Regions from separate parts of the Kitasatospora sp. NPDC088779 genome, predicted to be linked through region 1. Evidence: riboswitches for the same ligand, from Rfam matches in the RefSeq annotation. Region 1 holds a riboswitch; each other region holds the start of a gene.
The links. A riboswitch is a leader RNA that binds a small molecule or an ion and turns the genes downstream of it on or off. The one in region 1 is predicted to bind cobalamin.
Positions count from the first base shown of each region.

Region 2: another riboswitch for cobalamin. It lies ahead of AB0P03_RS11840 (iron ABC transporter permease); the one in region 1 lies ahead of AB0P03_RS20225 (peptidase).
Region 3: another riboswitch for cobalamin. It lies ahead of AB0P03_RS00995 (HoxN/HupN/NixA family nickel/cobalt transporter); the one in region 1 lies ahead of AB0P03_RS20225 (peptidase).
Region 4: another riboswitch for cobalamin. It lies ahead of AB0P03_RS05885 (cobalamin biosynthesis protein); the one in region 1 lies ahead of AB0P03_RS20225 (peptidase).

Region 1 is NZ_JBFBHW010000019.1:130,580-138,267, forward strand. It holds gene AB0P03_RS20205 (acyl-CoA dehydrogenase family protein) at 1-907, shown strand, start outside; gene AB0P03_RS20210 (enoyl-CoA hydratase/isomerase family protein) at 907-1,980, shown strand; gene mmsB (3-hydroxyisobutyrate dehydrogenase) at 1,977-2,894, shown strand; gene AB0P03_RS20220 (enoyl-CoA hydratase) at 2,891-3,667, shown strand; cobalamin riboswitch at 3,744-3,865, shown strand; gene AB0P03_RS20225 (peptidase) at 3,965-5,038, shown strand; gene AB0P03_RS20230 (flagellar hook-length control protein FliK) at 5,058-5,537, shown strand; gene AB0P03_RS20235 (hypothetical protein) at 5,717-6,112, opposite strand; gene AB0P03_RS20240 (hypothetical protein) at 6,428-7,688, opposite strand, start outside.
Region 2 is NZ_JBFBHW010000010.1:76,082-83,769, forward strand. It holds gene AB0P03_RS11835 (ABC transporter ATP-binding protein) at 1-591, opposite strand, end outside; gene AB0P03_RS11840 (iron ABC transporter permease) at 591-1,673, opposite strand; cobalamin riboswitch at 1,763-1,901, opposite strand; gene sodN (superoxide dismutase, Ni) at 1,990-2,385, opposite strand; gene sodX (nickel-type superoxide dismutase maturation protease) at 2,609-3,049, shown strand; gene AB0P03_RS11855 (CGNR zinc finger domain-containing protein) at 3,076-3,666, opposite strand; gene AB0P03_RS11860 (amino acid ABC transporter ATP-binding protein) at 3,780-4,577, opposite strand; gene AB0P03_RS11865 (amino acid ABC transporter permease) at 4,574-5,548, opposite strand; gene AB0P03_RS11870 (ABC transporter substrate-binding protein) at 5,586-6,515, opposite strand; gene AB0P03_RS11875 (NADP-dependent malic enzyme) at 7,523-7,688, shown strand, end outside.
Region 3 is NZ_JBFBHW010000001.1:206,288-213,975, reverse strand. It holds gene AB0P03_RS01015 (GTP-binding protein) at 1-832, opposite strand, end outside; gene rpsN (30S ribosomal protein S14) at 829-1,134, opposite strand; gene rpmB (50S ribosomal protein L28) at 1,134-1,370, opposite strand; gene rpmG (50S ribosomal protein L33) at 1,496-1,660, shown strand; gene AB0P03_RS00995 (HoxN/HupN/NixA family nickel/cobalt transporter) at 1,773-2,885, opposite strand; cobalamin riboswitch at 2,915-3,129, opposite strand; gene AB0P03_RS00990 (metalloregulator ArsR/SmtB family transcription factor) at 3,211-3,594, shown strand; gene AB0P03_RS00985 (DNA-formamidopyrimidine glycosylase family protein) at 3,649-4,458, opposite strand; gene AB0P03_RS00980 (AAA family ATPase) at 4,539-5,393, opposite strand; gene aroQ (type II 3-dehydroquinate dehydratase) at 5,473-5,901, opposite strand; gene aroB (3-dehydroquinate synthase) at 5,910-7,019, opposite strand; gene AB0P03_RS00965 (shikimate kinase) at 7,012-7,533, opposite strand; gene aroC (chorismate synthase) at 7,530-7,688, opposite strand, start outside.
Region 4 is NZ_JBFBHW010000005.1:55,849-63,536, forward strand. It holds gene AB0P03_RS05870 (CDP-alcohol phosphatidyltransferase family protein) at 1-259, shown strand, start outside; gene AB0P03_RS05875 (hypothetical protein) at 362-1,795, opposite strand; gene AB0P03_RS05880 (alpha/beta hydrolase) at 2,141-3,262, opposite strand; cobalamin riboswitch at 3,531-3,663, shown strand; gene AB0P03_RS05885 (cobalamin biosynthesis protein) at 3,771-4,739, shown strand; gene AB0P03_RS05890 (cobyric acid synthase) at 4,736-6,274, shown strand; gene AB0P03_RS05895 (putative cobaltochelatase) at 6,271-7,688, shown strand, end outside.

The DNA.
Region 1 (7,688 bases):
CTGCCCGTCCATCGCCGCCTACCTGTCCATCCACAACATGGTCGCCTGGATGATCGACCGTTACGGCGACGACGCCCAGCGCGCCCGGTGGCTGCCGGGCCTCAGCGCCATGGCGACCCCCGCCAGCTACTGCCTCACCGAGCCCGGCGCGGGCTCGGACGCGGCGGCACTGACCACCCGCGCCCGCCGGGACGGGGACCACTGGGTCCTCGACGGCGTCAAGCAGTTCATCTCGGGCGCCGGCGTCTCCCGGGTCTACCTGGTGATGGCCCGCACCGGCGGGCCGGGGGCCGGCGGGGTGTCCGCGTTCGTCGTCGAACGCGACGACGCCGGCGTCTCGTTCGGGCCCGACGAGAAGAAGATGGGGTGGAACGCCCAGCCCACCCGCCAGGTGCGGCTGGACGGCGTCCGGCTCCCGGCCGACCGCCTCCTCGGAGCCGAGGGCGAGGGCTTCCGGATCGCCATGAACGGGCTGAACGGCGGCCGGCTCGGCATCGCCGCCTGCTCCCTCGGCGGAGCGCAGGACGCCCTGGAGCGGGCCACCGGCTATCTGGCGGACCGCGAGGCGTTCGGCGCCCGGCTCCTGCACGCCCAGGCGCTGCAGTTCCGGCTCGCCGACATGGCCACCGAGCTGGAGGCGGCCAGGTCGCTGCTCTGGCGGGCCGCCTCGGCCCTGGACCGGGGGGACCCCAGGGCGCCGGAACTGTGCGCGATGGCCAAGCGGCACGCCACCGACACCGGCTTCGAGGTGGCCAACCAGGCGCTCCAACTGCACGGCGGCTACGGCTACCTGGCCGAGTACGGCATCGAGAAGATCGTCCGCGACCTGCGGGTGCACCAGATCCTGGAAGGAACCAACGAGATCATGCGCGTCATCGTCGCCCGCGGCCTGATCGGGGCCGCGTGATGGCCGGGACCGACCTCGACGAGGTCCTGGTCCACCGCGAGGGCCGGGCGGGCCTGATCGTCCTCAACCGCCCCGCAGCCCTGAACGCCCTCACCCACGGCATGGTGCGGAGGATCTCCGAAGCGCTGGACGGGTGGGAGGAGGACGAGCGGGTCGCGACCGTGGTCATCACCGGCGCCGGTGAGCGGGCCTTCTGCGCCGGCGGCGACATCGTCGCCATCCACCGCGCCGCCACCGGCGCGGACCCGGGCGCCGTCGAGGAGTTCTGGCGCGACGAGTACCGCCTCAACGCCCGCATCGCCCGCTACCCCAAGCCCTACGTCGCGCTCATGAGCGGCATCGTGATGGGCGGCGGGGTCGGGGTCTCCGCCCACGGCAGCGTCCGGATCGTCACCGAGACCACGCGCATCGCCATGCCCGAGGCCGGCATCGGCTTCGTCCCGGACGTGGGTGGCACCTACCTGCTCGCCCTCGCGCCCGGCGAGTCGGGTACCCACCTCGCCTTGACCGCGGGCTCCGTCGGCGCCGCGGACGCGCTGCTCTGCGGCCTCGCCGACCACTTCGTCCCGGCCGAGCGGCTGCCCGCGCTGCTGGACGACCTGGCCGAACTCCCCGTGCACGACGCCCTCGAACGGAACGTCGGGCCCGCACCGGCCGGCGTGCTGGACGGCCGGCGGGCGTGGATCGACCGCTGCTACGGGGCCGACACCGTGGAGGAGATCCTCGACCGCCTGCGGGACAGCGGCGAACCGGAGGCCAAGGAGGCCGCGGACCGGATCGCCGCCAACTCGCCCGCCGCCGTGAAGGCCACCCTGGCGGCGCTGCGCCGGGCCCGCACCCTCGGTCCGCTGGAGGCCGTCCTCGACCAGGAGTACCGGACCTCCTGCGCGGCGCTCTCCACACCGGACCTGGCCGAGGGGATCCGCGCCCAGGTCATCGACAAGGACCGTTCCCCGCGGTGGAACCCGTCGACGCTGAGCGCCGTCGGGCCCGCCGCGGTGGCCCGCTACTTCGCCCCGCTCGGCGACCGGGAACTCGGCCTGGCCCCCGCCACACCCCTGGAGCGCTGGTGACCCACCGCAACGGAGTCAACGGATTCAACGGAGTCATCGGATTCATCGGCCTCGGCAACATGGGCGGCCCGATGGCCGCCAACCTCGCCGAGGCCGGGCACACCGTGACCGGCTACGACCTGGCACCCGAGGCGCTGCGGCGGGCGGAGGAGGGCGGCGTCCGTCCGGCGCGGTCCGCGACCGAGGCGGTGCGGGAGGCCGACGTCGTCATCAGCATGCTGCCGGCCGGCCGGCACGTGCTGGCCGCCTACGCGGACCTGCTGCCCGCCGCCCGCCCGGGAACGCTCTTCGTCGACTGCTCCACGATCGACGTCGCGGACGCCCGGGCGGCGCACGACCTGGCCGTGACCGCCGGGCACCGGGCGGTGGACGCGCCGGTCTCCGGCGGGGTGGTCGGTGCCACGGCCGCGAGCCTCACCTTCATGGTCGGAGCCGCCGAGCCGGACTTCGAGGCGGCTCGACCGGTGCTGGAGGCGATGGGCCGCAAGGTCGTGCACTGCGGATCCCCCGGAGCGGGGCAGGCCGCGAAGATCTGCAACAACATGATCCTGGGCATCTCGATGATCGCGGTCAGCGAGGCCTTCGTGCTCGGAGAGAGCCTCGGGCTCAGCCACCAGGCCCTCTACGACGTCGCCTCGACCGCCTCCGGCCAGTGCTGGGCGCTCACCACCAACTGCCCCGTCCCCGGGCCGGTGCCGACCAGCCCGGCCAACCGCGACTACGCGGCCGGGTTCGCCGCCGCCCTGATGGCCAAGGACCTCGGACTCGCCGCCGGGGCCGCCGACGCCGCGGGCCTGCCCACGGACCTCGGACGCAGGGCGGCACAGCTGTACGCGGACTTCGCTCAGGCCGACAGCGGCGCCGGCCTGGACTTCTCGGCGATCATCACCACCCTGCGGGAGGACGGCAAGTGACCGGCTACGAGACGATCCTGGTCGAGCGCAAGGGCCGGGTGGGGCTGATCACGCTCGACCGGCCCAAGGCGCTGAACGCGCTCAACACCCTGCTGATGAACGAAGTCGTGCAGGCGGCAACGGAGTTCGACCGTGACCCGGAGATCGGCGCGCTGGTGATCACCGGCTCCGAGAAGGCCTTCGCGGCCGGCGCCGACATCAAGGAGATGCAGTCGCTCGACTTCGTCGACGCCTACCTCGGCGACTGGTTCGCCGCCTGGGACCGCTTCGCCGCGCTGCGCAAGCCGGTGGTGGCGGCGGTGGCGGGCTACGCGCTGGGCGGCGGCTGCGAGCTGGCGATGCTGTGCGACGTCCTCCTGGCGGCGGACACCGCGAAGTTCGGGCAGCCGGAGATCAAGCTCGGCGTGATCCCCGGCATCGGCGGCTCGCAGCGGCTGACCCGGGCGGTCGGCAAGGCGAAGGCGATGGAACTCTGTCTGACCGGCCGGATGATGGGCGCCGAGGAGGCCGAGCGGGCCGGCCTGGTCTCCCGCATCGTCCCGGCGGGCCAACTGCAGGCCGAGGCCCTGGCGGTGGCCGAGACGATCGCGGCGATGTCCACCCCGGCGGCCGTCATGCTCAAGGAGAGCGTCAACCGCTCGTACGAGACCACGCTCGCCGAGGGCGTGCGCTTCGAACGGCGACTGTTCCACGCCACGTTCGCCACGGCGGACCAGAAGGAGGGCATGGCGGCCTTCGCCGAGAAGCGCCCACCGGAGTTCCTTCACCGCTGACGGTCCGAGCGGTTCGCGGCGCGATGCGGCGGACGATCCCTTGACCGGGACTTCTCCGTCTCGCCATGATGGGCCGTCATGTTGTGACTCCGCCGCTGGGGGAAGTCCGGTTCGAATCCGGCGCTGACCCGCAACGGTAGGCCGCCGATCCGATGTCGGCGGCGAGCCCGAGTACCCGGCGGCGGAGGTGTGTCGTCCCCTCCTCCCGTCGTGGTCTGCGGGCCGGAGCTCCGAGGGCTGCCCGGCTTGTTGCCGCCGTCCTCCGGGCCCCTGCGCGCGGGCCCGGAAAGGCCCACCGTGTCCTCGTTCCGACGCCCCCTGCGCCTCTTCGCGATACCCGCGCTCGCCCTCGCCACCGTCCTCCCGGCGGCCGCTGCCGCCCACGCGGCACCTGCCGCCGCGACTTCGTCCCCGACGGTCCGCCCCGACGCCGCCGCGGGCGGCTGGCTCGCCCGCCAACTCGTCGACGGCGACCACTTCGAGTCCGTCTTCAACGGGACCGCCTACCCCGACCAGGGCCTGACCATCGACGCCGTGCTGGCTTTCGCCGCCTCGCACAGCTCCGACCAGGCCGCTGCGAAGGCCACCGCCTGGCTGGCCAAGCCCGAGGTCATCAGCGGCTACCTCGGCGACGGCATCACCGAGGCCTACGCGGGCGCGACCGCCAAGCTGCTGCTCGCCGTCGAGGTGCGCGGCGGGAACCCGACGGCCTTCGGCGGCGTCGACCTGCCGGCCCGCCTGCGCTCGCTCCAGACCGCCGAGGGCCGGTTCTCCGACCGCTCGCAGTGGGGCGACTACAGCAACGCCTTCGGCCAGTCCCTGGCCGTGATCGCCCTGCACCGCACGGCCGGTGGGGCCCCGGCGACGGCCGTCGACTTCCTCGCCAACAGCCAGTGCGCGGACGGCGGGTACCCGGTCGCCTTCGGCCAGGCCACCTGCGCCAGCGACCCGGACGCCACCGCGCTCGCCGCCCAGGCCCTCGCCGCGACCGGCCGCACCGCCAAGGCCGACGCCGGACTCGGCTGGCTGACCGCCCACCAGAACGCCGACGGCGGCTTCTCGGCCGCCGGGGCCGCCGCGTCCAACGCCAACACCACCGGCCTCGCCACGCAAGCGCTGCTGGCCGGCGGACGCTTCGGGGCCGGCCTCAAGGGCTGGAGCAGCCTGGTCAAGCTCCAGCAGGGCTGCGCCACGGACCCGGGCGTGCGCGGGGCGGTCGCCTACGACGCGACCGGCTTCAACCCGGCCACCGGAGCCCGGGCCACGGCGCAGGCCGTCCTCGGCCTCGCGGGCACCCCGCTGGCCACCCTCTCCGCCGCCGGTGGCCGCCCGGACGCGCCCGTGCCGGCCTGCCCGGCGACCACCCGCTGACCCCGCGAGGAGAGCTCCGATGACCGACACCATGGCGCCCGCGTGCCCGGCCCGCCGCACCCTCGGGTCGATCGCCGCCGCCGCTGCCCTCACCGCCGGACTGCTCGGCGCCTCCGTCGTCCAGGCCCCGCAGGCGCGGGCCGCCGCCTGCGACGGCACCACCGGCGTCACCGTCGTGGTCGACTTCACCGCCGTCGGCGGCGGCATCCAGACCGGCTGCGCACCCGGCGACCCGGCCAGCGGCCTGGCCGCGCTGACCGGCGCCGGGTTCGCGTACACCTTCCACCCGCGCTACCCGGGCTTCGTCTGCACCATCAACGCCCTGCCGACGACCTGCACCAACCCCACCGGCAGCGCCTACTGGTCGTACTGGCACGCCCAGCACGGCGGCCCCTGGTCGTACAGCAACCTCGGCGCGGGCAGCTACAACCCGGCGCCCGGCGACGTCGAGGGCTGGTCCTTCGGCGCCGGCGCCCAGCCGGGCGTCACCGCGCCCTGACCTCCGGAGACACCCCGGTGCCCCGGCCCCTCCGGAAGGGGGGCCGGGGCACCGGCGGTTCAGAGTTCAGACGGTGCGGGACGTTCGGCGCCGCCGGGCGAGCTGTTCGGTCAGCAGCTGTGCGAGCGGCCCCGCGCGCCGGGGTCGGTGCGCGGGGCCGCTGTGGGTCATCGGGTGGTTCAGCAGTGGGGCAGGCCGGGCACGTTGTGGAACATCGCCGCGCCGTCCACGTAGGGTGCGAACGTCCAGGAGGACCCCGAGGGGGTGACCACACCGTACTGGTACACCCACGTGGTGTGGTACCAGACGTCGCCGTCATTGCCGACGTTCCCGCCGGCCACCCAACAGTCCGCCCAGGCCGAGTCGCCCGGCGCGAGGGTGATGTTCTTGTACTTGCCGGACCCCGCGTCGGCGGCGGTGTAGACGCCCGCGGAGTGGCTGGTGCTCAGCCGGACCCACTGCGGGGAGGAGCCGATGTTGGACGGGTTCGGGTCGGCGGACGCCAGCGACGTCACGCCGACGACGGATGCCCCGGCCAGAGCGAGTGCGGCGAGCGCCTTGATCGAACGGGTCATGATGTGATTCCCCGATTCCTCCCGGCCCTCCTGTAGGGCTGGTCGGTGATGAGCAAACCGCACCTCGACCGCGCAGTCCAGGCTGCAAACCGGCCAGGTCCCGTTCCCCAGAAGTCCCCCAGGCGGACCGCGAGTTGGGGGACCGCCGGGTCGCGAAGAGGGTGGCCTGGGGCGCCGGCGTCGGGTGGTGCGGGCTCGGCCCGCCGGTGGGCCCGGTGGAGGCCGCTCCGTGCACCGGAGAGCTGACGGCAGGTCAGTTTGCCGCTTTCGTGGCTTGGCTCGTACCCGGCGTCCAGGACGGCCAGGGTCTCCGGATCAGTTGCCGTAGCGGAGCGAGACGGTGTCGCCGAGGTGGACGGTGGTGGCCCGGGTGGCGCCGGTGGCGGTGGTGCCGTCCAGGCTGACCTGCCAGGTGGAGGAGCCGCTGTTGGCCGTGCCGTTGATCGCGGTGACGGTGTCGCCGCCGGTGGACGGGGCGACCGAGGTGACGCAGCCGCTCGGGGCGGCGCCGGCGGCCGCGTCGAGGACGTTGCCGAGGGTCGCGGTGGTGCCGGTCGGGGTGAGGGTGGCGGCGCAGACCTTGAGCGCGCCGGTGCCGTCGTCGATGACCAGCGCGAGCTTGGCGGCGGTGCCGGGGACGAAGGCGGTGGCGGCGGCCCAGGCGGGCTCGCCGGTGGTGGTCGGGGTCGGCGGGGTGGCGGTGAAGCCGGCGCCGGCGACGGCGCGCAGGCCGTCGACGGAGGCGTAGGGGGAGGGGGTGGTGTCGGTGGGCAGGTACTTGAAGCCGCCGCCGGGCTTGAACTGCTGGGCGATCAGGAAGTCGACGGGGCTCTTGCCGGTGCCGCTGGTGAAGTCGGCGCCCTGGGGGTTGATGCCGCAGGCGTTGAGGCCGGAGACGGCCCAGCCGTTGGAGTCGGTGTTGACGCCGAACATGGCGTTGAAGGCGCCGGAGGCGGTGAGCTTGCCCTTGAGGAAGTTCTTGGCGGCGGCGATCGCCGGGTCGGTGGCGGCGACGCCCCCGGTGCAGAGCGAGGCCATGGCGGCGCCGGTCATGTCGATGTCGCTGCCCTGGGCGAGGGCGTTCGGGTCGCCCGCGGCCTTGCTGAAGTTCCAGCCGCCATCGTTGTGCTGGTTGGCGCGCACCGCCGTGACGGAGGCGTCGAGCAGCGGCTGCGGGACGCGAGGGCTGCCGGCCTGGGTTTTGGCGCCCGCGAGGGCGAGGAGGCCGAAGACGGTGCCGTTGAAGTTGGCGGACGGGCCGTAGTAGCCGGGTTCGGCGGTCTGCCAGTAGGCGGCGAGGTCGGCGACGAGGTTGCGACCCGGGCCGACCCGGGCGGGGTCGATGCCGGCGGCGTAGGCGTTGAGGATGCCGCGCTCGTAGTCCGTGACGACCGGCGAGGCGCTCGGCCAGCCGGGGGCGGCGAGCTGGCCGCGGTAGACCAGGCGGGCGTTCTTGGTGGGGTCGCCGCCGGGGGTGACGTCCGCGGCGGCCGTGCCGGCGGCCGCGAGTGCGCTGAACGCCCACTCGTTGGAGAGCCCGCCGCCGGTGACGTAGCTGCCGTCGGCGGCCTGGAGC
Region 2 (7,688 bases), on a different contig from region 1:
CAGGTTGAGGTCGTGCAGCGCGGTGAGCACCGTCGGGCCGGCCTCCCGGACCAGCGCCAGCACGTCCAACTGGTGGCCGATGTCCAGGTGGTTGGTGGGCTCGTCCAGCACCAGCAGCCGGGGCTCCTGGACCAGCGCGCGGGCGATCAGCACCCGCTGCTTCTCGCCGCCGGACAGGCTCAGGAAGCCCCGCCCGGCCAACTGTTCGGCGCCGACCTTGCGCAGCGCCTCCGTGCAGCGCGCGTGGTCGTCCGCACCCGGGCCGCCCAGCCCGCGCCGGTGCGGCAACCGGCCCATGGCGACCACCTCGGCCACCGTGAAGTCGAACTCGGCGGAGTGCTCCTGGGGGAGTGCGGCCACCCGCCGGGCGGCCTCGCGCGCGGTCAGCGCGTGCAGGTCCGCGCCGTCCAGCCGGACGGCCCCGGCGGCCGGCCGCAGCGCCCGGTAGACGCAGCGCAGCAGCGTCGACTTGCCGCTGCCGTTGGGCCCGACCAGTCCGACCACCTGCCCGGCGGCGGCGTCCAGGGCGACGTCGTGGACCAGCCGGGCGCCGGCCAGCTCGACCGAGACGGAGTCCAGGGCGAGATCCATCAGCGGCCTCCGAAGGAATAGCCGCGACGGCGCATCAGCAGCAGGAAACAGGGCACCCCGAGCACCGCGGTGACCACCCCGACCGGCAGTTCGGCGGGCGCCAGCAGGGTGCGCGAGACGATGTCCACCCAGACCAGCAGCAGCGCCCCGGCGAGCGGCGCGACCAGCAGCACCCGGCGGTGCCCGGCGCCGACCAGCATCCGGGCCAGGTGCGGCACCATCAGCCCGACGAAGCCGATCGCCCCGCTGACGGCCACCACCGTGCCGGTGACGGCGGCGGTCACCACGAACAGCTCGCGGCGCAGCCGGTCCGGGTCCACGCCCAGCGAGGCGGCCGTCTCGTCGCCCATGGCGAGCGCGTCCAGCCGGCCGGCGGCGCAGGCCAGGTACGCCAGGCCGGCCAGCACGGTGGCGGCGGCGATCGGCACCGAGCCCCAGGTGGCGCCGCCGAGGCTGCCGAGCAGCCACATCATGGCGTCCCGGGCGGCCTCGCCTCGGGCGGCCGCGAAGACCATCAGCGCGGTGACGGCGGAGAAGCCGTAGGAGAGCGCGGTGCCGGTGAGCACCAGCCGCAGCGGGGTGAGCCCGTAGGCCGTGCGCGCCGCGAGGTAGACCAGCACCATGGCGACCAGCGCGGAGCCGAACGCGGAGGCCGAGATCGCCCACACCCCGAGCGAGGCGAAGGCGCCGAGCAGCAGCACGGCGTTGGCGCCGACGGCCGCGCCGGAGGAGATGCCGAGCACGAACGGGTCGGCCAGCGCGTTGCGCACCAGGGCCTGGACGGCGACCCCGGTGGCGGCCAGCCCGGCGCCGACCACCGAGGCCAGCACGGCGCGCGGCAGCCGGATCTCCCAGACGATCGCGTAGGCGGCGGCCTCGTCCGCCTCCAGCCGTCCGCCCGTCAGCCCGGCGGCCAGCAGCCGCATGGCGCGGGGCAGGCCGATCCCGGAGGCGCCCAGCGCCACGCCGCAGAGCAGCGAGAGCAGCAGGGCGGCGGCCAGGCCGACGGCGAGCGGGAGGGCGGGTATTCGGCGGGCGGGCGGGCTCGTTGCGCCACTGCCCGCGGCTGCGGTGCTGCTCACGGTGCGCCTTGCCTCGGGCCGCGGGTGCGCGGGGGCGGCACCGGTCGGGCGCGGGCCCGGGCGCCATCCCCTCGCAGTCCACGGCGAGTTGTCGGGAGTTCAGCGGCCGGGGGCGATCGGGCTGGCGCGGCCCCGGGGCCGTGCTCACCGTTGCGGGTCAGCGCCGGATTCACACCGGACTTCCCCCTCGGACGCCCTGGCAGCATAACAGCCACTCAGGCTAGGCAACCCTTACCGGGCTCGGATGGGGCGTGAACGCACGACCGCCCCCGTCCGGGCTCGCGGACGGGGGCGGTCGGGTGGCGACGCGTCAGGCTCAGGCCTGCTTGGTCTCCCAGAAGATCTTGTCGACCTCGGCGATCAGGTCCAGCAGGGCCTGGCCGGTGGCGGGGTCGGTGGACGCCTTGGCGGCCGAGGCGGCCTTCAGGGTGTCGTTGATCAGCTGGTGCAGCTGCGGGTACTTCTCGAAGTGCGGGGCCTTGAAGTAGTCGCTCCACAGCACCGAGATGTGGTGCTTGACGGCCTCGGCACGCTGCTCCTTGATGATCAGGGCGCGGGTGCGGAAAGCCGGGTCCTCGTTGGCCTGGTACTTCTCCTGGGTGCCCTTGACCGACTCGGCCTCGATCCGGGCCTGCGCCGGGTCGTACACGCCGCAGGGCAGGTCACAGTGGGCGTGGGCGGTGGCGCGCGGTGCAAACAGACGAGAGAACATGGGAGTCCTTCCTTAGATCGTCTTCCCGCGCCCGAGATTACCCTTCCGCACCCGGGGTTTCGCGATCGGGCGGTGGGCCTAGGGCAAAAGGCGGACCCGGAACCGGGGTAATCCGGACATCGAACGGATCGAACGGGGTGACGGTCCGTACGGCAGACTGGGACCGGGCGGTCCGGGAGGAGGAGTCGTGGCGCGGAGCACGGAACCGGCGGACGCGGAACCGATGGGCACGGAACCCCGGGGCCGGGGCCGGGGCGGCGGCGCGGTGCCGTTCGGGCTGGTCGACGTGGCGGGCCCGTCGATGGTCCCGACCCTGCGCGAGGGCGACCAGTTGCTGGTGCGCTACGGCGCGCCGATCCGGCCCGGCGCGGTGGTGCTCTTCCGGCACCCCTTCCAGCAGGACCTGCTGGTGGTGAAGCGGGCCGCCGAGCGGCGTCCGAGGGGCTGGTGGCTGCTGTCCGACAACCGGCCGGTGGACAGCGACAGCCGCAGCTACGGCCCGGTCCCGGACGAGCTGGTGCTCGGCCGGGTGCTGCTGCGGCTGCGCCCGCGCCCGGCCTGGCTGGCGCCGGGGCGGCGGCTGGAGCGGCTGCTGCTGGGCACCCGGCTGGCCCGGGTGCCGGGTCTGGCCCGCCGCCTGGGCGTCTGGGCGGACGAGCTCTGACCCCCTGGGCCCGGCCCGGACAGGACCTAGCCGGCGGCGCCGAGTGCCGCGGCCTCGGCCTCCTGGCGCTTGCGGGCCCGGTACGCGGCGACGTTGGCGCGGGTCGCGCAGCGGTCCGAGCAGTAGCGGCGGGAGCGGTTGGTCGAGGTGTCCAGGTAGGCGTTGCGGCAGGGCGCGGCCTGGCAGATGCCGAGCCGGTCGGCGCCCAGCTCGGTCAGGTGGACGGCCAGGCCCATGCAGGCGACCGCGCTGAAGTGCGCGGTGGCGGTGGGCGAGTTGTCGGCCAGGTGCAGGTGCCAGCGCGGCCGGCCGGCGTCGTCCAGGTAGTCGTGCCCGGAGACCAGCGGGCTGACCGGGTACTCCATCAGCAGGCTGTTCAGCAGGTCGACGCCCCGGATCTCGTCGCCCTCGGCGGCGGCCTCGAAGACCCCGCGCAGCCTGGTCCGCACCGCCCGCAGCCGGGGCAGGTCGGACTCGTCGGCCTGTGCGGCGGCCCGTGAGGAGTCGGAGAACAGGCCGCGCACCGCGTCCACGGACGTCAGCGTGTCGGTGCCGCGCCCGGGCTCCTCGGTGTTCACCAGCCGAACGGCGAGATCGGCGTACGAGGCGAGCTCCACGGAGGTCCTTCCAGAAGGTCGGTAACGGGCTGATTGCGTCCAGCCTATTACCTGGGTGGGGAAAACGTCGGCGCCCGGCAGGAGCAGCCTGCCGGGCGCCGGTCGGTACGGTTCTACAGCACCTTGGAGAGGAAGGCGCGGGTGCGCTCGTGCCGGGGGTCGGTGAGCACCTCGCGGGGGTTGCCGGACTCGACCACCACGCCGCCGTCCATGAACACCAGCGCGTCGCCGACCTCGCGGGCGAAGCCCATCTCGTGGGTGACGACCACCATGGTCATGCCCTCCTCGGCGAGGCCGCGCATGACGTCGAGGACGTCGCCGACCAGTTCGGGGTCGAGCGCCGAGGTGGGCTCGTCGAACAGCATCAGCTTGGGCTTCATGGCCAGCGCGCGGGCGATCGCGACGCGCTGCTGCTGGCCGCCGGAGAGCTGGGAGGGGTAGTTCTTCGCCTTGTCGGCGAGGCCGACCCGCTCCAGCAGGACCATCGCCCGCTCCCGGGCGGCGGCCTTGCTCTCGCCCTTGACCTGGACCGGGGCCTCCATGACGTTCTCGACGGCCGTCATGTGCGGGAACAGGTTGAAGCGCTGGAAGACCATGCCGATGTCGCGCCGCTTGACGGCGACCTCGCGGTCCTTGAGCTCGTAGAGCTTGTCGCCCTTCTGCTGGTAGCCGACCAGTTCGCCGTCCACCCAGAGGCGTCCGCCGTTGATCTTCTCCAGGTGGTTGATGCACCGCAGGAAGGTCGACTTGCCGGAGCCGGAGGGGCCGATCAGGCAGAACACCTCGCCCTGCTTGACCTCCAGGTCGATGCCCTTGAGCACGTGCACGGAGCCGTAGGACTTGTGGACGCCCTCGGCGCGCACCATCGGCTGTCCGGTGGCGGCGGCCGGGGTCTTGCTCAGGTCGGTCATACGTGACCACCTCCCTCGAGCCCCGGGACGACGTCGGCGCCGGTCTTCGGGGCGGGCTTCCCGGCGAACAGGCCCCGCAGCCGCTGCAACGGGGTGGGCGGGAGGGTCCGGTTGGAGCCGCGGGCGTAGTAGCGCTCGATGTAGTACTGGCCGATGGTCAGCAGCGAGGTGAAGAACAGGTACCAGAGGCTGACCACGATCAGCAGCGGGATGTTCTGGTAGTTCCGGGAGTAGATGACCTGACCGGCCCGGAAGATCTCCTCCAGGGAGATCACGCTGACCAGCGAGGTGGTCTTGAGCATCGAGATGGTCTCGTTGCCGGTCGGCGGGATGATCACCCGCATGGCCTGGGGCAGGACGATCCGGCGCATGGTCTGGAACCGGCTCATGCCGAGCGCGTGGGCGGCCTCGGTCTGGCCCTCGTCCACCGACTGGATGCCGCCGCGGACGATCTCCGCCATGTAGGCGGCCTCGTTGAGGCCGAGGCCCAGCAGGGCGGCGACGAAGGTCGGGATCAGGACGTTGGTGTCCGCGGACCAGAACTCCGGCCCCCACGGGACGCCGATCGACAGCTTGGCCCAGATCAGGCCGAGGAAGTTCCAGAACACCAGCTGCACCAGCACCGGGGTGCCGCGGAAGACCCAGATGTACATCCAGGCGGTGCCGGAGAGCAGGGGGTTCGGGGACAGGCGCATCACGGCGAGGACGATGCCGCCGATCACGCCCATCAGCATGGAGAGGACGGTCAGTTCCAGCGTGACGACCATGCCGTGCACGATGCTGTCGTGGAACAGGTACTGCCCGACGATGTCCCACTTGAAAGCGGGGTTGGTGAAGAGGGCGCTCAGCAGCATCGCCGCGAGCAGGGCGATGACGACGGCGCCCACCCAGCGTCCGGGGTGGCGGACCGGGACGGCCTTGATGGTCTCAGGCCGTCCCTCCTCCGCCTTCCCCTTGTCCAGAGAGTTCACGGTGTGGCCTCGGGGGAGAGATGGAGCAGGCGGACGGTCAGTTCACGGCGCCGTTGACGGTCGACTTGTCGAGGGCGCCGGACTCGACGCCCCACTTGGTGAGGATCTGCTTGTAGGTGCCGTCGTCGATCAGCGACTGGACGGCGCCCTGGATCGCGGGGGTGAGCTTGGAGCCCTTGGCGACGGCGACGCCGTAGGGGGCCACGCCGTAGGTGGAGCCGAGCTTCTCCAGCTGGCCGCCGGCCTGCTTGATCGCGTAGTCGACGACCTGGGAGTCGGCCATCATCGCCTGGTCGCGGCCGGAGACGACGGCGTTGGTGACGTCCGTCTGGAGGTCGAACTTGTCGCCGTCGTTCTGGATGCCCGGCTTCCCGTTCTTGGCGCAGTCCGGGTTGCGGGTGTCCTTGATCTCGTCGGCCTGGGTGGTGCCGGTCTGGACGGCGACCTTCTTGCCGCACAGGTCGGCGGGGTCGACCTTGTCGGGGTTGCCCTTCTTGACCGCGATGGCGCTGCCGGAGTTGAAGTAGGTCACCATGTCGACGATCTGCTCGCGCTCCTTGTTGTCCGTGAAGGACGACATGCCGAGCTGGAACTTGTTCGACTGGATGCCGGGGATGATCGCGGTGAAGCCGGAGTCCTGGACGTCGGCCTTCAGTCCGAGCTTGGCCGCGATGGCGTTGGCCAGGTCCACGTCCATGCCGATGACCTTGCCGCTGTCGTCCTTGAACTCGTCCGGCGCGTACGAGGCGTCCGCGCCGACCACGAGCTTGCCGGAGGACTTGACGTCGGCGGGGACGAGGGCGGCGAGCTTGTCGTCGGCCTTGACCGCGTTGACGGTCGCGGAGGCGTTGGGCGCGCCGCTGCCACCGTCGCTCTTGCTGCTGCTGCAGCCGGTCAGGACGAGGGTGACGGAGGCGGCAACCGCGCCGGCCGCGAGAAGCCGGGTGCGCTGGGTACGGGCGGTCATGAGGGGGATCTCCTCCTGAGGGAGAGGGGCGGGCGGAGCGCGCCGCGGGGGCGGCACACCGGGGTGGCAGGGCCGTGCGGCGCTGTACGGGTGTATTTCGCTGTACGTCGTCGTACGTGCAGGGCCGGGTGGTGCGATGCCTGCGCGGCAGGGCCGCCCAGGTTGCTACGGGGTACTGCTTCCGCCACCCTCCGCCGAGGTGGACGTCGAGCGAACCGCCTCGACCAGTGGCCGGCTCGATCCGAGATGGGGGGAATCCTGCCATCTGTGGACGGTCGGATGGCCCTCATCCAGATCAAAATCGGATAACGAGGGCCCGGGCTGTCCGCTATTCGGACTTATTCCGTGTTCCTGTCACTCCGTGCATAAGTATGCAGATCCCCCCGCCCGGTGCCCGGAGGCCCGCCGCCCCGGCTCGGATGCCGCCGTCGACCACGGCGCAGGGGTGTGCGGCCGCCACGGTGACGCGCGGGTGTACGCGAAATGGCGGACACGCGATCCGGCCATCCCGCCCTGCCGGGCCCGGCGGCGGGTGTGTCAGAATTCGGTACCGGGTGACCCCCGAACGCTCGAACCAGACCGACGAGTCCCGACAGGCTCGGGGTGTCCGGGAACGGAAGTCATCACGTGGCTCCGTATCCGGGACGCCGACTCCCCAGCGCGTCTGCGTTCACTCCTGCGGGTGCGCGTGCCGCCATCACCGTTGCCGCCGCCGGAGCCCGGCGCTTCCGACGCCGGGCCCCAGTGACGCGACAGCTCGGCGATGAACTGCACGTGACGAGGACGAAAAGGCATAGGTGCGATGCCTTGGTCCGTCCTACGCTCGGCCCGGAAGCACTACGCGGACCAACAAGACCCATAAAACCCTCATCCGAGGGCGCCGCCCGACGGCAGCGCCCCGACCCAGCCCCCGGGTCCGCTTCGGCGTACCCGGTTTCCGGTTTCCGGACGGGTCGTCCTGTCCGTCGGTCGCGCACCCTCGCCAGATCAATGACGAAGAGGTCATCGTGGCAGCGGAGATCATCAGCAGCACCCAGGACACCGTCGATCCGGTCGACGCCGTTTTCGCGCTCCACCGCGGCGGCAAGATGGAGATCCGGGCGACCGTCCCGGTGCGCGACGCGGACGACCTGTCCCTCGCCTACACGCCCGGTGTCGCCCGCGTCTGCACGG
Region 3 (7,688 bases), on a different contig from region 1:
GGCTGCGCTGGGCGGCGGGGACGAGCAGTTCCAGCGCCCGGTGCAGCCGCTCGGGGTGCAGCGGGCGTCGGCGCTCCCAGACCAGCGTGGTGACGCCGGCCTCGTCTCTCTCCTGCGGGAGCAGCGCGATCGCCGGGTTGACCCGGTCGCGGGCGGCGGCGACGTCGAAGCCGCCGAGGGCGGCCCGGGTGAGCGCCCCGGTGCCGAGCCGGACGACCCGGGCGGTGGGGTGGAGCTGGCGGAGCAACGCGAGCCCGGGCGCGTGCGCCGTCGCCCGCGGGACGGCGAGGGTGGTGGCGTACTCGACCTGGTGGGCGAGCGCCTCCGCGCGGGTCCGCTGGTCCTGGACGGCGGTGTGCTCGCCGTGCTCCACCAGGTCGTCGGAGACGGAGAGTTCGCCGATCAGCCGGTCCGGGTCGACGGCCGTGACCACGCCCGCGAGTTCGACGGCGTCCTCCAGGTGGCGGCCGTCCGCCTCTCCCCCGGCGATCACCTCGACGGCCGGGTGCGGGTCGCTACCGCCCCACAGTTCGACGATCGCGAGCCCGTACCGGCCTTCGTCGGCGATCCGCAGCAGTCGCGGCAGCAGGTCCTCGCGCAGGGCGCAGCAGGGGCAGTCGTTCACCAGCGGGACGTCGGCGACGTCGAACCCGCCTCCCGCGTCGCGCAGTTCACGGCGGACGACGCCCTGCGAGGCCTCCCGCAGGTCATGGTGGAGGACCACCGCGTCCACCGCTGCCGCCGCCAACTCCCGGACGGCGGCGCGGCGTTCGTCGGCGTGCAGTCCGGCGACGACCACCACGGGCAGTTTGATCCCGTCCACGCCGCTCACCAGCTGGCCTTGCGGACGCCGGGCAGGTGGCCGGCGTGGGCGTGGACGCGGAGGTTGACCCGGGAGAGGCCGAAGGCGCGCAGGTAGCCACGGGGGCGGCCGTCGACGGCGTCGCGGTTGCGGATCCGGGTGGCGCTGGCGTCGCGGGGCTGGCGGGCGAGTTCGGCCTGGGCGTCCGCGCGTTCGGCGGGGGCGGTGCCGGGGTGGGCGGTGATCCGCTTGAGCTCGGCGCGGCGCTCGGCGTACCGGGACACGACGGCGCGGCGCTGCTCGTTCTTGGCGATCTTGCTCTGCTTGGCCATCAGACCTTCCCCCCTCGGGCGCGGATGCGGGCGACGGCGGCCTCGATGCCGATCGTGTCGATGGTGCGGATGCCCTTGGCGCTGAGGGCGAGCCGGACGTACCGGCCCTCACCGGGCAGCCAGTAGCGCTTGTGCTGGATGTTGGGGTCGAAGCGGCGGCGGGTGCGGCGGTGCGAGTGCGAGATCGCGTTGCCGAATCCGGGTTGGCGGCCGGTGAGTTGGCAGTGGGCGGACATGGGTGCTCCCTGGCGTCCGGGAATGGGCGGGACGGAGCCCACGTTACACCAGATGAAAATGACTTCCATTTCGGTGTACGGTTTCGCCCCAGCCCCGAACACCCCGCCAACCCGGGAGGACACCCATGGCCCGCAGCGAACTGCGCCCCGTCATCAAGCTCCGCTCCACCGCCGGCACCGGCTACACGTACGTGACCCGCAAGAACCGCCGCAACGACCCGGACCGGATGGTCCTGCGCAAGTACGACCCGGTCGCGCGCCGGCACGTCGACTTCCGCGAAGAGCGCTGAACCCCGCCCGCCCGACGACCGGCACCGGCCCGCAGCGACGAAACGGCGCCTCCCCCGGGATCCCGGGGGAGGCGCCGTCGCTGATCGCTGCCGTCGCTGATCGCAGCCGTCGCTACTCGGCGGCCACCCAGCGCTTCTCCACCCGGGCCAGCTTCCAGTAGGCGATCGCCGCGGCCCAGACCACCACGAACAGCCCGGCGATCGCGTAGCCGACGTTGTCCAGCGAGATGCCCGCGATCCAGCCGGTGACCGGGTCGGTCAGATCGAGCTTCTCGTGCAGCACGCCGACCAGTTCGATGGTGCCGATGACGAAGGCCACCGCGATCGACAGCCCAGTGATCGTCAGGTTGTAGTACACCTTCCGGACCGGGTTCGCGAAGGCCCACTGGTACGCGAAGTTCATGAACGTCCCGTCCAGGGTGTCGAACAGGCTCATCCCGGCCGCGAACAGCAGCGGCAGGCAGACGATCGCGTACCAGGGCAGCCCGGCCGCCGCGCCCGACCCGGCCATCACCATCAGGGTGACCTCGGTCGCGGTGTCGAAGCCCAGCCCCAGCACCATGCCCACCGGGAACATCTGCCCGGGCCGGGTGATCGACCGGGTCGCCCGGTTCAGCACCCGGGCCATGAAGCCGCGCGAGTTGAGGTGCTCCTCCAGCTGCGCCTCGTCGTACGACCCGGCCCGCATCGCCCGGAACACCTTGAGTATGCCGAGCAGCGCGGCCAGGTTGAGCGCGCCGATCAGGTAGAGGAACGCGCCGGAGGCCGTCGTGCCGACCATCCCGAGCCACTTGTGGGTGGCCGAGTCGTCGTCCATCAGCGTGCTGGCCAGCTGCGCGCCGCCCGCCACCAGGGCGGCCATCAGCACCACCATCGAGGAGTGCCCGAGGGCGAACCAGAAGCCGACCGAGACCGGCCGCTTGCCGTCCGCCATCAGCTTGCGGGTGGTGTTGTCGATCACCGCGATGTGGTCGGCGTCGAAGGCGTGCCGCATGCCGAGGGTGTACGCGGTGATCCCGAGGCCCACCCCGAAGACCTGGGTGCCGACCGCGTAGTTGTGGGGCGCGACCAGGAAGACGAGCGTCCCGAAGGCCACCACGTGCATGGCCAGGATCACCCCCATCAACCCGGCCGTGCGGACGGTGTCCTCGCGCTTCCAGCGGAACGTGGGCAGCACGGACGGTGTCGCCGGCGCCTCGGCGGCGGCGGTTTCGGGCAGGGTCATTCGGGTCACGCTCCAGCACCTCGTGGAAACACTTCGTGAGATGCCGTGGCCGGTCTCCTGGCTTACGGGGGTCCCGTACCCGCCTTCCCAGGTGCGCGAGGCTCCCAGTGGCGTCGTGGGTACGGACGTCTCTCCATCGTCGACGATCACGATGGCCCGATCACAGTGGCGAGGGCCGCTCCGGACTGGGACCCCTGAGGATCCGTCACCGGTCTTCCCGAGCACCACGGCGGGGAACACCGTAGGGGCCAGGACCCACCCTTGCAAGGCTGCGCACCTGCGCAGGTGTCCAGGATCACAGGCCCCCTCCTGCAACAATGTGCGCATGCATCTCGTACCGGCCGACCGCGCGGGCCACCGCACCATCGACGGACACCGGGTCTGCGAGGCCATCGCCGCGATCGGCGACCCCGCGCACGTCCGCACCTGGGCCGAGCGGTTCTCCCTGCTCGCCGACCCCGGGCGGCTCGCCCTCCTGCTCGCCCTCCACCGGGCCGGCCCGCTCGCCGTCTCCGACCTCGCCGTCGCCACCGGCATGCGCGACCCCGCCGTGTCCCAGGCCCTGCGGCTGCTCCGCACCGCGGGCGTGGTCACCGGGGACAAGGACGGGCGGATCGTGCGCTACCGGCTCGTGGACGAGGCCCTGCGCCCCCTCCTCGACGCGTGCGCCGCCGCCGAACACCACGAGCCCAGCGCGGCCGTCGTCTGACCGGCTCCTCCGGAGGACGCGCCGGGGCCCGGCCGGAGCAACCCTCGAACGCGGTCAGGCCGCCTGGCAGGCGGGGCACCAGAAGAGGTTGCGCGCGGCGTGCTGCTCCGTCCGGACCTCGGTGCCACAGACCAGGCAGGGCATCGCGGCCCGCCGGTAGACGTACACCTCGCCGCCGTGGTCGTCGACGCGCGGCGGGCGGCCCATCGCCTCGGGGGTGTGCTCGGGACGGACGGTGTCGATCCGGCCCGCGCCGACGCCCTCGTGCATCAGGGCGACCAGGTCGGCCCAGATCGCGTCCCACTCGCCCCGGGTGAGGTCGCGGCCGGCGCGGTGCGGGTTGATCCCGTGGCGGAACAGCACCTCGGCCCGGTAGACGTTGCCCACCCCGGCCAGCACCTTCTGGTCCATCAGCAGCGCGGCGACGGTCGTCCGGCTGGCCGATATCCGGCGCCAGGCGGCCTGCGGGTCGGCGTCGGCGCGCAGCGGGTCGGGGCCCAGCCGGGCGGCGACGGCGTCCTTCTCCGCGCCGGTGACCAGCGCGCAGGTGTTGGGGCCGCGCAGGTCCGCGTAGCCGTCGTCGTTGGCCAGCCGCAGCCGGACCAGGCCGACCGGCTCGGGCGCGGGCCCGGTACCGAAGGCGAAGCCGCCGTAGAGGCCGAGGTGGACGTGCACCCAGGCGCCCTCCTCGAAGCCGAGGAACAGGTGCTTGCCGACGGCTTCGGCCGCGGTGAGCAGCTGCCCGTCGATGGCCTTGGCCTCGTCGGCGAACCGGCCCTGCGGGCTGGACACCTCGACCGGGCGGCCGCCGAAGGCCTTCCGGTTCTCGGCGGCGAGGCGGTGGATGATGTGGCCTTCCGGCACGGGCGTCAGCTCCCCCGGGGTGGTTCGACAGGACCCGCACATCATCGCAGCCGGCACCGACACCGCCGGATCGTCGCAGGTCAGCGCACCGGCATGCCCATCAGCCGGGCCAGGATGACGCGGTCCAGCTCGGCGGCGGTGCCGGCCACGTCCAGGTACGAGTTGTCGATGATCGGCAGCCCGGAGTTGTACCAGCCGGCCATCCGGCCGTGGATCCGCGCCACCTCCTCGTCACCGAGCCGCCGGGTGCCGCCGCGCCGGGCGTTGCGGTGCAGCACGGAGTCCAGGCTGGGCAGCAGCACGACCGGGATCATGCCGGGGCCGATGTGCCGCTTCCAGCCGCCGAGGCCGATGGCCGGGCGGTCCGGGAAGACGGCGTCGTCGATGATGCAGGAGATGCCGTTGGCGAGGTAGTTGCGGCAGGCGAAGCCGCAGGTGCGGCGGGCCAGCCGGTACTGCGCCTCGGAGGCGTTGTTCCAGCCGGACTGCGGGTTGGCGAAGCCGGACTGCACCCACTCGCGGACGTCGTCCAGGCTGATGTGCGCGGTCGGGCTGGGCCGGCGCTCGGCCCAGTACCGGGCGACGGTGGTCTTGCCGGCCCCGGCCGGGCCGATCAGCAGGACGGCAATCGGACTGGTGGGCGCGTGCCGCTGCGGCGGGTGGGCGGGGAGTTGCACGGGCGTGCCGGAGGGCAGCACGAAGTGCCCGGTGGACCCGACGGGGACCGGCGCGCCGGGCGCGGGTGCGGCCGGGGCGGGCGCGGCAACAGGAGCGGGCGGCACCGGAGCGGCCGGAACCGGCGGCGCGGCGGCGGGAACAGGAGCCGGAGCGGGCGGCACCGGCGGCGGCGCGGCGGCCCCCGACGGCTGCGGCCCCGGCGGAGCGACGGGACGCGGCGGGACCTGCCCACCCCCGGCGTACTGCGTCACGGTCACCTCCCGACACCTCTCAGCGGGGAGACTACACGGCGGCCCGGCGGCGGGCACAGTCCGCCGCCGGGCCGCTGACCAGGCGTCAGCGCGTGGTGAGTTGCTCGGCCAGGGCGCGCAGGGCCAGCTCGTACGAGCCGAGCCCGAACCCCGCGATGGTGCCGGAGGCCACCGCGGCGATCACCGAGGTGTGCCGGAAGGTCTCCCGGGCGTACGGGTTGGAGATGTGCACCTCGATCAGCGGCGCGGTGCGCTGCGAGGCGGCGTCCCGCATCGCGTACGAGTAGTGCGTGAACGCGCCCGGGTTGATCACCACGGGCACCTTGCCGTCGGCCGCCTCGTGCAGCCACTCCACCATCTGCTGCTCGGAGTTGGTCTCGTGCACCTCGACCTCGAAGCCGAACTCCTTGCCGAGCGCGGTGCAGCGCTCGACCAGCCCGGCGTAGGAGGTGGCGCCGTAGACGTCCGGCTCGCGGCTGCCGAGCCGCCCGAGGTTGGGGCCGTTGAGCACCATGACCCTGGTCACGCCGAGACCTCCGCGTAGGCGGCGACCAGCAGGGACGGGTCGGGGCCCTCCAGGACGGAGGTCTTGCCGAGGCCGTCCAGGACGATGAAGCGGATCAGGTCGCCGCGCGACTTCTTGTCGATCTTCATGGCGTCCAGCAGCTTCGGCCAGGCGTCCGCCTGGTAGCGCAGCGGCAGGCCGACGGAGGCCAGCACGGTGCGGTGCCGGTCGGCCGTCTCGTCGTCCAACCGGCCCGCCAGGCGGCCGAGTTCGGCGGCGAAGACCATGCCGATGGAGATCGCGGCGCCGTGCCGCCACTTGTAGCGCTCGTTGCGCTCGATGGCGTGGCCGAGGGTGTGGCCGTAGTTGAGGATCTCGCGCCGGCCGGACTCCTTGAGGTCCCCGGAGACCACGTCGGCCTTGACCTGGATGGCGCGGCGGATCAGCTCGACGGTGTGCGTGCCGTCCGGGGTCTTGGCGCCCTCCGGGTCGGCCTCGATCAGGTCGAGGATGGCCGGGTCGGCGATGAAGCCGCACTTGATGACCTCGGCGAGGCCGGAGACGTAGTCGTGCTTGGGCACGGTCGCCAGGGTGTCGAGGTCGGCCAGCACGCCCACCGGCGGGTGGAAGGCGCCGACCATGTTCTTGCCCTCGGCGATGTTGATGCCGGTCTTGCCGCCGACGGCCGCGTCGACCATGCCGAGCAACGTGGTGGGCATGGAGATCCAGCGGACGCCGCGCAGCCAGGTCGCGGCGACGAAGCCGGCCAGGTCGGTGGTGGCGCCGCCGCCGAGGCCGACGACGACGTCGCTGCGGGTGAAGCCGGTCTGCCCGAGCACCGACCAGCAGTACGCGGCGACCTCGGCGCTCTTGGCGTCCTCGGCGTTGGGCACCTGGAGCGCGATCGCCTCGTAGCCCTCGCCGAGCAGGTCCTCGCGGATGGCGTCGGCGGTGGCGGCCAGCGCCTCGGGGTGGATGATCGCGACCCGCTTGGCGCCTCTTGTCCCCAGACTGGGGGGACTGATCAGCGCCGACAGCTCGCCGAGCAGCTGGTGCCCGATCAGCACGTCGTACGGGTCGTGGCCGGCGCTGCCGCCGACGTGAATCCTGACGATGGGGTCAGTCATGGGGGGTCTTCAGCTCCAGTGCTTCCAGTACGGCGTCCGCGACCTGCTCGGGGGTGCGGCCGGCGGTGTCGACGACGGCGGTGGCCACCTCCAGGTAGAGGGGCCGGCGGGCCTCCATCAGCTCGCGCCAGCGGGCCCGCGGGTTGATGGCCAGCAGCGGGCGCGGGGCGTCCAGGCCGACCCGCTTGACCGCGTCCGCCAGCGGGACCTCCAGGAAGACGACCGGCAGCTCGCGCAGCAGGGCGCGGGTGGCCTCGGCCATCACCGCGCCGCCGCCGAGTGCCAGCACGCCGTCGTGCTCCGTGGCGCCCGTGCGCACGGCCCGGACCTCCAGCTCGCGGAAGTGCGGCTCGCCCTCGTCGATGAAGATCTCCGGGATGGGCTTGCCGGCCAGCGCCTCGATGTCGGCGTCGGTGTCCCGGAAGCCGACGCCCAGGCGCTCGGCCAGGGCCCGCCCGACGGTGGACTTGCCACTGCCGGGCGGGCCGACCAGCACAACGACCGGAACGGTCATCGGATGATCAGGTTGTCGAGGTAGCCCTGCACGTTGCGGCGGGTCTCGGAGACGTGGTCACCGCCGAACTTCTCGTTCACCGCGTCGGCCAGCACCAGCGCGACCATCGCCTCGGCGACGATCCCGGCGGCCGGCACGGCGCAGACGTCCGAGCG
Region 4 (7,688 bases), on a different contig from region 1:
GTACCTCATGGTCAGCCGGATCGAGTACCCCAAGCCCCAGGGGCTGCTGGCCACCGCCACGCTGTGCTGGATCGTCGTCTCGATCGGCTGCCTCGCGGCCTGGGCGACCGGCCTGCCCGGCGGCGACGCCCTGATGCACGTCGGTGCCTTCGCCCAGATCACGCTCGCCGCGATGGCCCCGCTGCTGGTCATCCGGCGCAAGGTCGGACAGAAGGTCGGCGACGTCCGCGCCAGGCGGGCGGAGTCCCGCCTCGGCTGAGTCGTTCCCGTACGCGAGAGGGGCCCGGATCCAGTCGGATCCGGGCCCCTCTTCGTCGTGCCCGCTCTTCTCCTCGTCGCGCTCGTTCTTCGACGGGCGCTGCTACGCGCCGCCGGTGTGCACGCTGAACGCCGAGCGGCGGGCCGCCCGCGCCACGCCCGGATCCGGGTGCACGCCCGAGACCGCCGTCAGCACCGAGGCCGCCCGCGGGTGCCCCGACTGCCGGGCCCGGGCGAACAACCGCACCGGATCGCCCGCCGCGGCGCCCTCGACGTGGCCCACCAGCAGCTCCGTCTCGCCGTGGTCCAGCACCGCCGCAGCCGTGTCCACCCACAGCCAGGCCGCGTCCTCCGCCCCCAGCACGTCCGCGGGCGAAACGCCCTCGTCCGAGCGTTCCGCCAGCCACAACAGCGCGTACGGGCGCAGCACCGGCTCGTCCACCGATGCCCGCACCGCCTGCTCGGCCGGGCCGCCGGCCACCCGCAGCGCCTCGAAGGCCAGCCCGCGCACCAGCGCGTCGTCCCCCTGCGCCGCGTCCAGCAGCTCCGCCACCGCCCGATCGGCCGGACGGGCCGCCACCCAGGCGCGGAACTCGGCCCGCGCCGGGCCCGGCGAGTAGTCCGCGCAGGCGTTCAGCAGCTCGAAGGCGCTCTGCTCGATGTGCCCGGCCGCGGTCTGCGCGACCGTGCAGATCTCCTCCAGCTTCGCCCGCACCGCCCAGTGGCCCAGCGGCGACAGCTCGGCGGCCTCGTCCCTGCGGACCACGGCCCCGACGGCCGCCAGGCCGTCCAGCATCCAGTCCAGGACCGCGGCCACGTCCGCCGGCGACGGCGGGGTGTCGATCTGCGGCTCCCGGCACGTGCCGCGGACCGCCGAGACCGCCGAGGCGGCGTGCGGCACGGGCGACAGGCCCGAACCGTCCGTGCCACCCACCCGGCGCTCGTCCAGCCCCCGGCGCAGCAGCTCCAGCAGTTCGCCGTCCGACACCGGACCGGCCACCAGGTGCAGGAACGACAGCAGCTGCGGCGCCTGGTCCACCGCCTGGCCGGCCAGCACCGCGAACACGCCCCGCAGGGCGGCGGGCGGCACCGGGGCGAGCAGCGTCCAGGCGTCGAACAGCGCCGACCAGCCGCGGACGACCGCCTCGTCGTCGTGCTCCCAGGCGTGCAGGCGCCAACCCGGGACCGCACCGCCGTCCCTGGCCTCCACCAGGCCGACCAGCAGCGCCTGCCCCCACGCCTTGGCGGCGGCGCCGACCGTCATGGCCAGCGCCCGACCCGCCGCACGGGCGTCATCGGGCAGCAGCTCGCCCCGCTTGTCGACCTCTTCCAGGTCCCCCGCCCAGCGGGCGATCCGGACGGCGTCCACCAGCATCCGGCGGGCCAGCGGCGCCAGCTCGGCCGGCGCGGGGAAGCCCTCCGGTACGGGAACCCTCCCCCGACCGGGCGCCGCAGCGGGCCCTCGTCGGCGGGGTACCCCGGCCCCGCCCGGCTTGCCAGCGGCGGGCCGGTGGGCCGTACCGGGGAGACGGGTCACCGTCGCACCAGTACCGATCGTCGGAGGGAGCGGGGCATCACGGTCGCGCGGATTCCGAGACGTCACGTCGAGCAGTCTTCCCCTTGTACCGGCCTTCTGTCACATCCGGTTGGCTGTACGGACGGGCGGCCGTCGACGGCACCTCCCCAAGATCGGGCAACAATCGGGCAACAGAGGCAAACCGCCTGGCCGGAAACAGGTGGCGGGGTCATGCCATCACGGCTCAACCCTTGCGGCGACGGTCGCGCTACCCGCCCGACCGGTCACACTCCGTGGCCGACAGGTGAGGTCCGGGTTCCGTACGGAGGCCCCGCGGGTGTGACTTCTCACGCGGGGGGGCTGGGTTCAGAGAAGGGGGGTGAGCCAGCGGCGGAGGAGTTCGGTGTAGTGGGTGGGGGCGGAGTTCCAGAGGGTGGCGTGGTCGGCGCCCGGGAAAGGGCGGAGGCTGACCACACCGGGGCGGGCGGCGGCGAGGCGCTCGGCGGCGCGGAAGGGGGCGACCTGGTCGTCGGGGCTGTGCAGGAGGAGGGTGGGGACGCGCAGGTCGGCGCCCTCGGCGATGCGGCCGAAGTCGGCGAGGTCGACGCCGGTGCGGCCCTCGGCGGCGAGGGCGCCGAGCTCGGCGGCGGCGCCGGTGTAGCCGGCCCGGGCGGCGCCGCGGCGGGCGGTGGCGGGCAGGTCGAGGACCGGCGAGTCCAGGACGAGGCCGCTGATGGCATGGGCCCAGGCGGAGCGGGAGGCCGTCTGGAGGGCCATGGTGGCGCCGAGGGACCAGCCGTACAGGATGACCCGGCCGGCGCCGCTGTCGAGGGCGAGCCGTACCGCCGACTCGACGTCGCGCCACTCGGTCTCGCCGAAGTGGCCGAGCCCGTCCGGCGAGGCCGGGGCGCCCTGGTCGCCGCGGTAGGTGACGGCGAGGGCGGGCAGGGCGAGGCGGTCGAGGACGGGGAGGACCGGGAGGGTCTGCTGCCGGTCGGCGCCGGGGCCGTGGACGAGGATCACCCAGGTGCCGCGTTTGCCGGCGAGGCGCCAGGCGGGGAGGGCGCCGAGTTCGCCGTCGGCGGCGGTGTCGGTGAAGGGGAGGCCGAGCGCCTCGGTGGGGTCGCCGAGGTGGACGCGGGGGGTGAAGCGGACCTCGGTGCCGGGGGTGAGGGTGCCCCGGTCCGCGCGGACGAGGCGGCGGGTGACGCCGTTCTCGTCGCTGTGCAGGACCTCCTCGACGACGGCGTGGCCGTGGTCGTCCCATTCCACGGCCCAGCGGCCGGGGCGAAGGCTCTCGGGGCGGCGGTTGAAGGTGATCCGGCCCGCGGCGAGGCTCCGCACCAGGACGGGGCCGGACTCCCGGGCGGCGCTCGCCGGGTGGACCAGCCGTTCGGAGGCCCGGCGGCCGATCACCAGGACGGCGGCCCCGGCGGCCCCGGCGCCGACGACGGCGGCCGCCACGACGGCCGCGGTTCCCCAACGCATATCGCTCCCCGCTCTGCTGGTCTTGGACCGGACGGTGTCCGGGCGGTGTCCGGGCACCAGTTCACCGGGGGGCCGCGCGGGCGGCCACCGGGCTGGGCCGTCCGGGGCACGGCGGGGCCTCGGGCTGGGCGGGCGTCAGGCAGGGCGGGGCGGGGCGGGCGGATCGGAGGTGGCGACGGGGCTCCGAGGTGTGACCAACCCCTCCGTGACCTCGGTTGACTCCCGGTTCGGCCGCGTGATGGGATCCTGGGGCCAAACGGAGGCATGCAGAGGAAGCCGGTGCGAGTCCGGCGCGGTCCCGCCACTGTCACCGGGGAGCACGCTCGGAACATTGCCACGGCGGACCGTCAGAAGCCGCTGGAAGGCCCGGGGGTGTGTCCGACCCGGAAGCCAGGAGACTCTCGCCCCCGGTACGTCGATCCAGGGCGCGGACCCTGAGTGAGGACACGCACGCGATGCAGGCTGCCCCGCCCCGCCGGACCCCACGCGGCCTTCCGCCGAACCCGCCGTGCGCCCGCTGACCCGCGCCGCCGCGTTCGCGCTCGGCGCCGCCGCGGGCTTCGCCGCGGACGCCCGCTTCGCCGACCCCCGGCGCGGCCACCCGGTGGCCGTCTTCGGCGGTGCGGCGACCCGGCTGGAGCGGCGGGTGTGGCAGGACGACCGGGTGGCCGGCGCCGGGTACACGGCGCTGTGCGTCGGCGCGGTCGCGGCCGGCGCGGTGGCCCTGGACCGTACGGTGGGCCGGCGTCCGCTGGGCCGGGCCGCGCTGGCGGCCGCCGCGACCTGGACGGTGCTGGGCGGCACCTCGCTGACCCGGGAGGCGCGCACCATCGGCCGGTCGCTGGCCACGGGCGACCTGGCGGCCGCGCGGGAGCGGCTGCCGCACCTGTGCGGGCGGGACCCGAGCGCGCTGGACGGGCCTCAGATCGCCCGCGCGGTGGTCGAGTCGGTGGCCGAGAACACGGCGGACGCCGTGGTGAACGCGCTGGTCTGGGGCACGCTGGCGGGCACCCCGGGGCTGCTGGCGTTCCGCGCGGTGAACACGCTGGACGCGATGGTCGGCCACCGCTCGCCGCGGTACGCCCGGTTCGGCTGGGCCTCGGCCCGGCTGGACGACGTGGCGGGCTGGCCGGGCGCCCGGCTGACGGCTCTGCTCACGGTGGCCGCCGCGCCGCAGCCGAAAACGGCCTGGCGGGTCTGGCGGCGGGACGGTTCGGCGCACCCGAGCCCGAACGCGGGCCAGGCGGAGGCGGCCTTCGCGGGCGCGGTGGGCGTCCGGCTGGGCGGGACCCTCCAGTACGGGGAGCGGGTGGAACACCGGCCGGTGCTGGGCGCGGAGTTGCGGCCGGTGACGGCGGACGACATCGAGCGGGCCTGCGTGCTCTCCCGGCGGGTGGGCGCGCTGGCCCTGGGTACGACGGTCGCGGGGCACGTCGCGCTGCGCTTGCTGACGACACGGTGGAGGGGAAGGGCATGAGCAACGCACTGCTGGTCGCGGGGACGACCTCGGACGCGGGCAAGAGTGTGGTGACCGCGGGCATCTGCCGCTGGCTGGCCCGGCAGGGGGTGCGGGTCGCGCCGTTCAAGGCGCAGAACATGTCGCTGAACTCCTTCGTCACCGCCGACGGCGCCGAGATCGGCCGGGCGCAGGCGATGCAGGCGCAGGCGGCCCGGGTGGAGCCGGAGGCGGCGATGAACCCGGTGCTGCTGAAGCCGGGGGCGGACGGCCGCAGCCAGGTGGTGCTGCTGGGCCGGCCGGTCGCCGAGGTGGGCGCGCTGGACTACCGCGAACGCAAGCCCGTCCTGCTGGAACGGTCGCTGGAGTGCCTGGCGGATATGCGCCGCCGCTACGAGGTGGTGGTCTGCGAGGGCGCCGGTTCGCCCGCCGAGATCAACCTGCGGGACCGGGACATCGCCAACATGGGCCTGGCGACGGCCGCCGGGCTGCCGGTGGTGGTGGTCGGGGACATCGACCGCGGCGGCGTCTTCGCGGCGATGTACGGGACGCTGGCACTGCTGTCGGCGGAGGACCAGCGGCACGTGGCGGGCTGGTTCGTCAACAAGTTCCGCGGCGACGCGCGGCTGCTGGCGCCCGGCCTGGACATGCTGCACGGGCTGACCGGCCGTCCGGTGCTGGGCACCCTGCCGATGCTGCCGGGCCTGTGGCTGGACGCCGAGGACTCGCTGGACCTGTCCACGGTGGTGGACCGGGTGGACGGCCGCGGCCCGCTCGGGGCGGACGTGCTGCGGGTGGCCGTGGTGCGCTTCCCCCGGCTGTCGAACTTCACCGACCTGGACGCGCTGGCGCAGGAGCCCGGTGTGCTGGTGCGCTGGGTGACCCGGCCGGAGGAACTGGCCGACGCCGACCTGGTGGTGCTGCCCGGCACCCGGGCCACCGTGGCCGACCTGGCCTGGCTGCGCGAACGCGGCCTGGAGCCGGCGCTGAAGGCGCGGGCGGCGGCCGGGCTGCCGGTCCTCGGGGTGTGCGGCGGCTACCAGATGCTGGCGCGCGGGATCGAGGACGAGGTGGAGTCCGGGGCCGGCTCGGTCGAGGGCCTGGGCCTGCTGCCGACGCACGTGCGGTTCGGCGCCGAGAAGGTGCTGGCGCGGCCGGCCGGCACGGCGTACGGGCAGCGGGTCGAGGGGTACGAGATCCACCACGGAGTGGTGGCCGTGGAGGGGGGCGAGCCGTTCTTCTCCGATGACGACGGGCACGGCCTGGACGGCTGCCGGGTCGGCCCGGTGTGGGGCACCACCTGGCACGGCGCGCTGGAGAACGACGGCTTCCGCCGTGAACTCCTGCGCGAGGTCGCCGCGTTGGCGGGCCGGGCGTTCGTGCCGGCGCCGGACACCTCGTTCGCCGAGGCGCGCGAGGCCCGGCTGGACCGGCTGGGCGACCTGATCGAGGAACACGCGGACACCGACGCGCTGTGGAAGCTGATCGAGGGCGGGGTGCCGGCGGCCGGATCGCTGCCGTTCCTGGCGCCCGGGGCACCTGGGGAGTATGCATGAGTGACGTCCGCTATCCGTTCACCGCGATCGTCGGCATGCCCGACCTGCGGCTCGGACTGCTGCTCAACGCGGTCTCGCCGGCCGTGGGCGGCGTGCTGGTGCGCGGCGAGAAGGGCACCGCGAAGTCGACCATGGTGCGCGCGCTGGCCGGCCTGTTGCCGACCCTCGCGGCCGTCGACGGCTGCCGGTTCGCCTGCGACCCGGCCGCTCCGGACCCGCAGTGCCCGGACGGGCCGCACGACCGCCCTTCGGCGTCCGAACGCCCCGCCCAGCTGGTCGAGTTGCCGGTCGGCGTGGCCGAGGACCGGATCGTCGGCTCGCTCGACCTGGAACGGGCGCTCGCCGAGGGCGTCAAGGCGTACGAGCCGGGGCTGCTCGCCAAGGCGCACCGCGGCGTGCTCTACATCGACGAGGTGAACCTGCTCCAGGACCACGTCGTGGACCTGCTGCTGGACGCCGCCGCGATGGGCCGCTCGTACGTCGAGCGCGAGGGCGTGTCGGTGCGGCACGCCGCCCGCTTCCTGCTGGTCGGCACGATGAACCCGGAGGAGGGCGAGCTCCGGCCGCAGCTGCTCGACCGGTTCGGCCTGACCGTCGAGATCGCCGCCACCCGGGACCCGGCCGAGCGCGCCGAGGTGGTCCGCCGCCGGCTCGGCTACGACGCCGACCCGGCCGGCTTCGCCGCGCGGTTCGCCGCGGACGAGCAGGCGCTCGCCGAACGCATCACCGCCGCACGGGAGTTGCTGCCCGAGGTGGAGCTGACGGATGTCGCACTGCGCCAGATCACCGCCGTGTGCGCCGCGTTCGAGGTGGACGGGCTGCGCGCCGACATCGTGATGGCCCGCACCGCCGTCGCGCTCGCCGCCTGGGACGGGCGGACCGAGGTGCTGGAGGAGGACGTCCGCAAGGCCGCCCAGCTGGCGCTGCCGCACCGGCGCCGCCGCAACCCCTTCGACGCGCCGGGGCTGGACGAGGAACAGCTCGACCGGACGCTGGAGGAGCACGCGCAGCCGCAGGAGCCCTCGGAGTCGTCGGAGCCCTCGGAGCCCGAGGAGTCGTCGGAGCCCGAGGAGCCCGGGGGCTCAGGAGAGGCTGAGGGCGACGGCGAGGGCGACGGCCCCGAGGACGACGGTCCGGGCCCGGACGGCGGCCCCGGCGGCGGCCCGGACGGCGGCGGGGCCCCCGAGCCCGCCTCTGGTCCGGAGGCATCGGCCGCCGAGCCGGACGAGCCGCTCCAGCAGCCCGTGCCGGCCCAACACCCCGCCCCTGCACGGGAGTCGGCACCGGTCGCGGCCGGCGACCCGTACCGGACCAAGCTGTTCACCGTGCAGGGCACCGGCCACGGCGCCCAGGGCCGCCGCTCCCCCGCCGAGACCACCGGCGGGCACACCGTGCGCGCCCGGCGCCCCCAGGG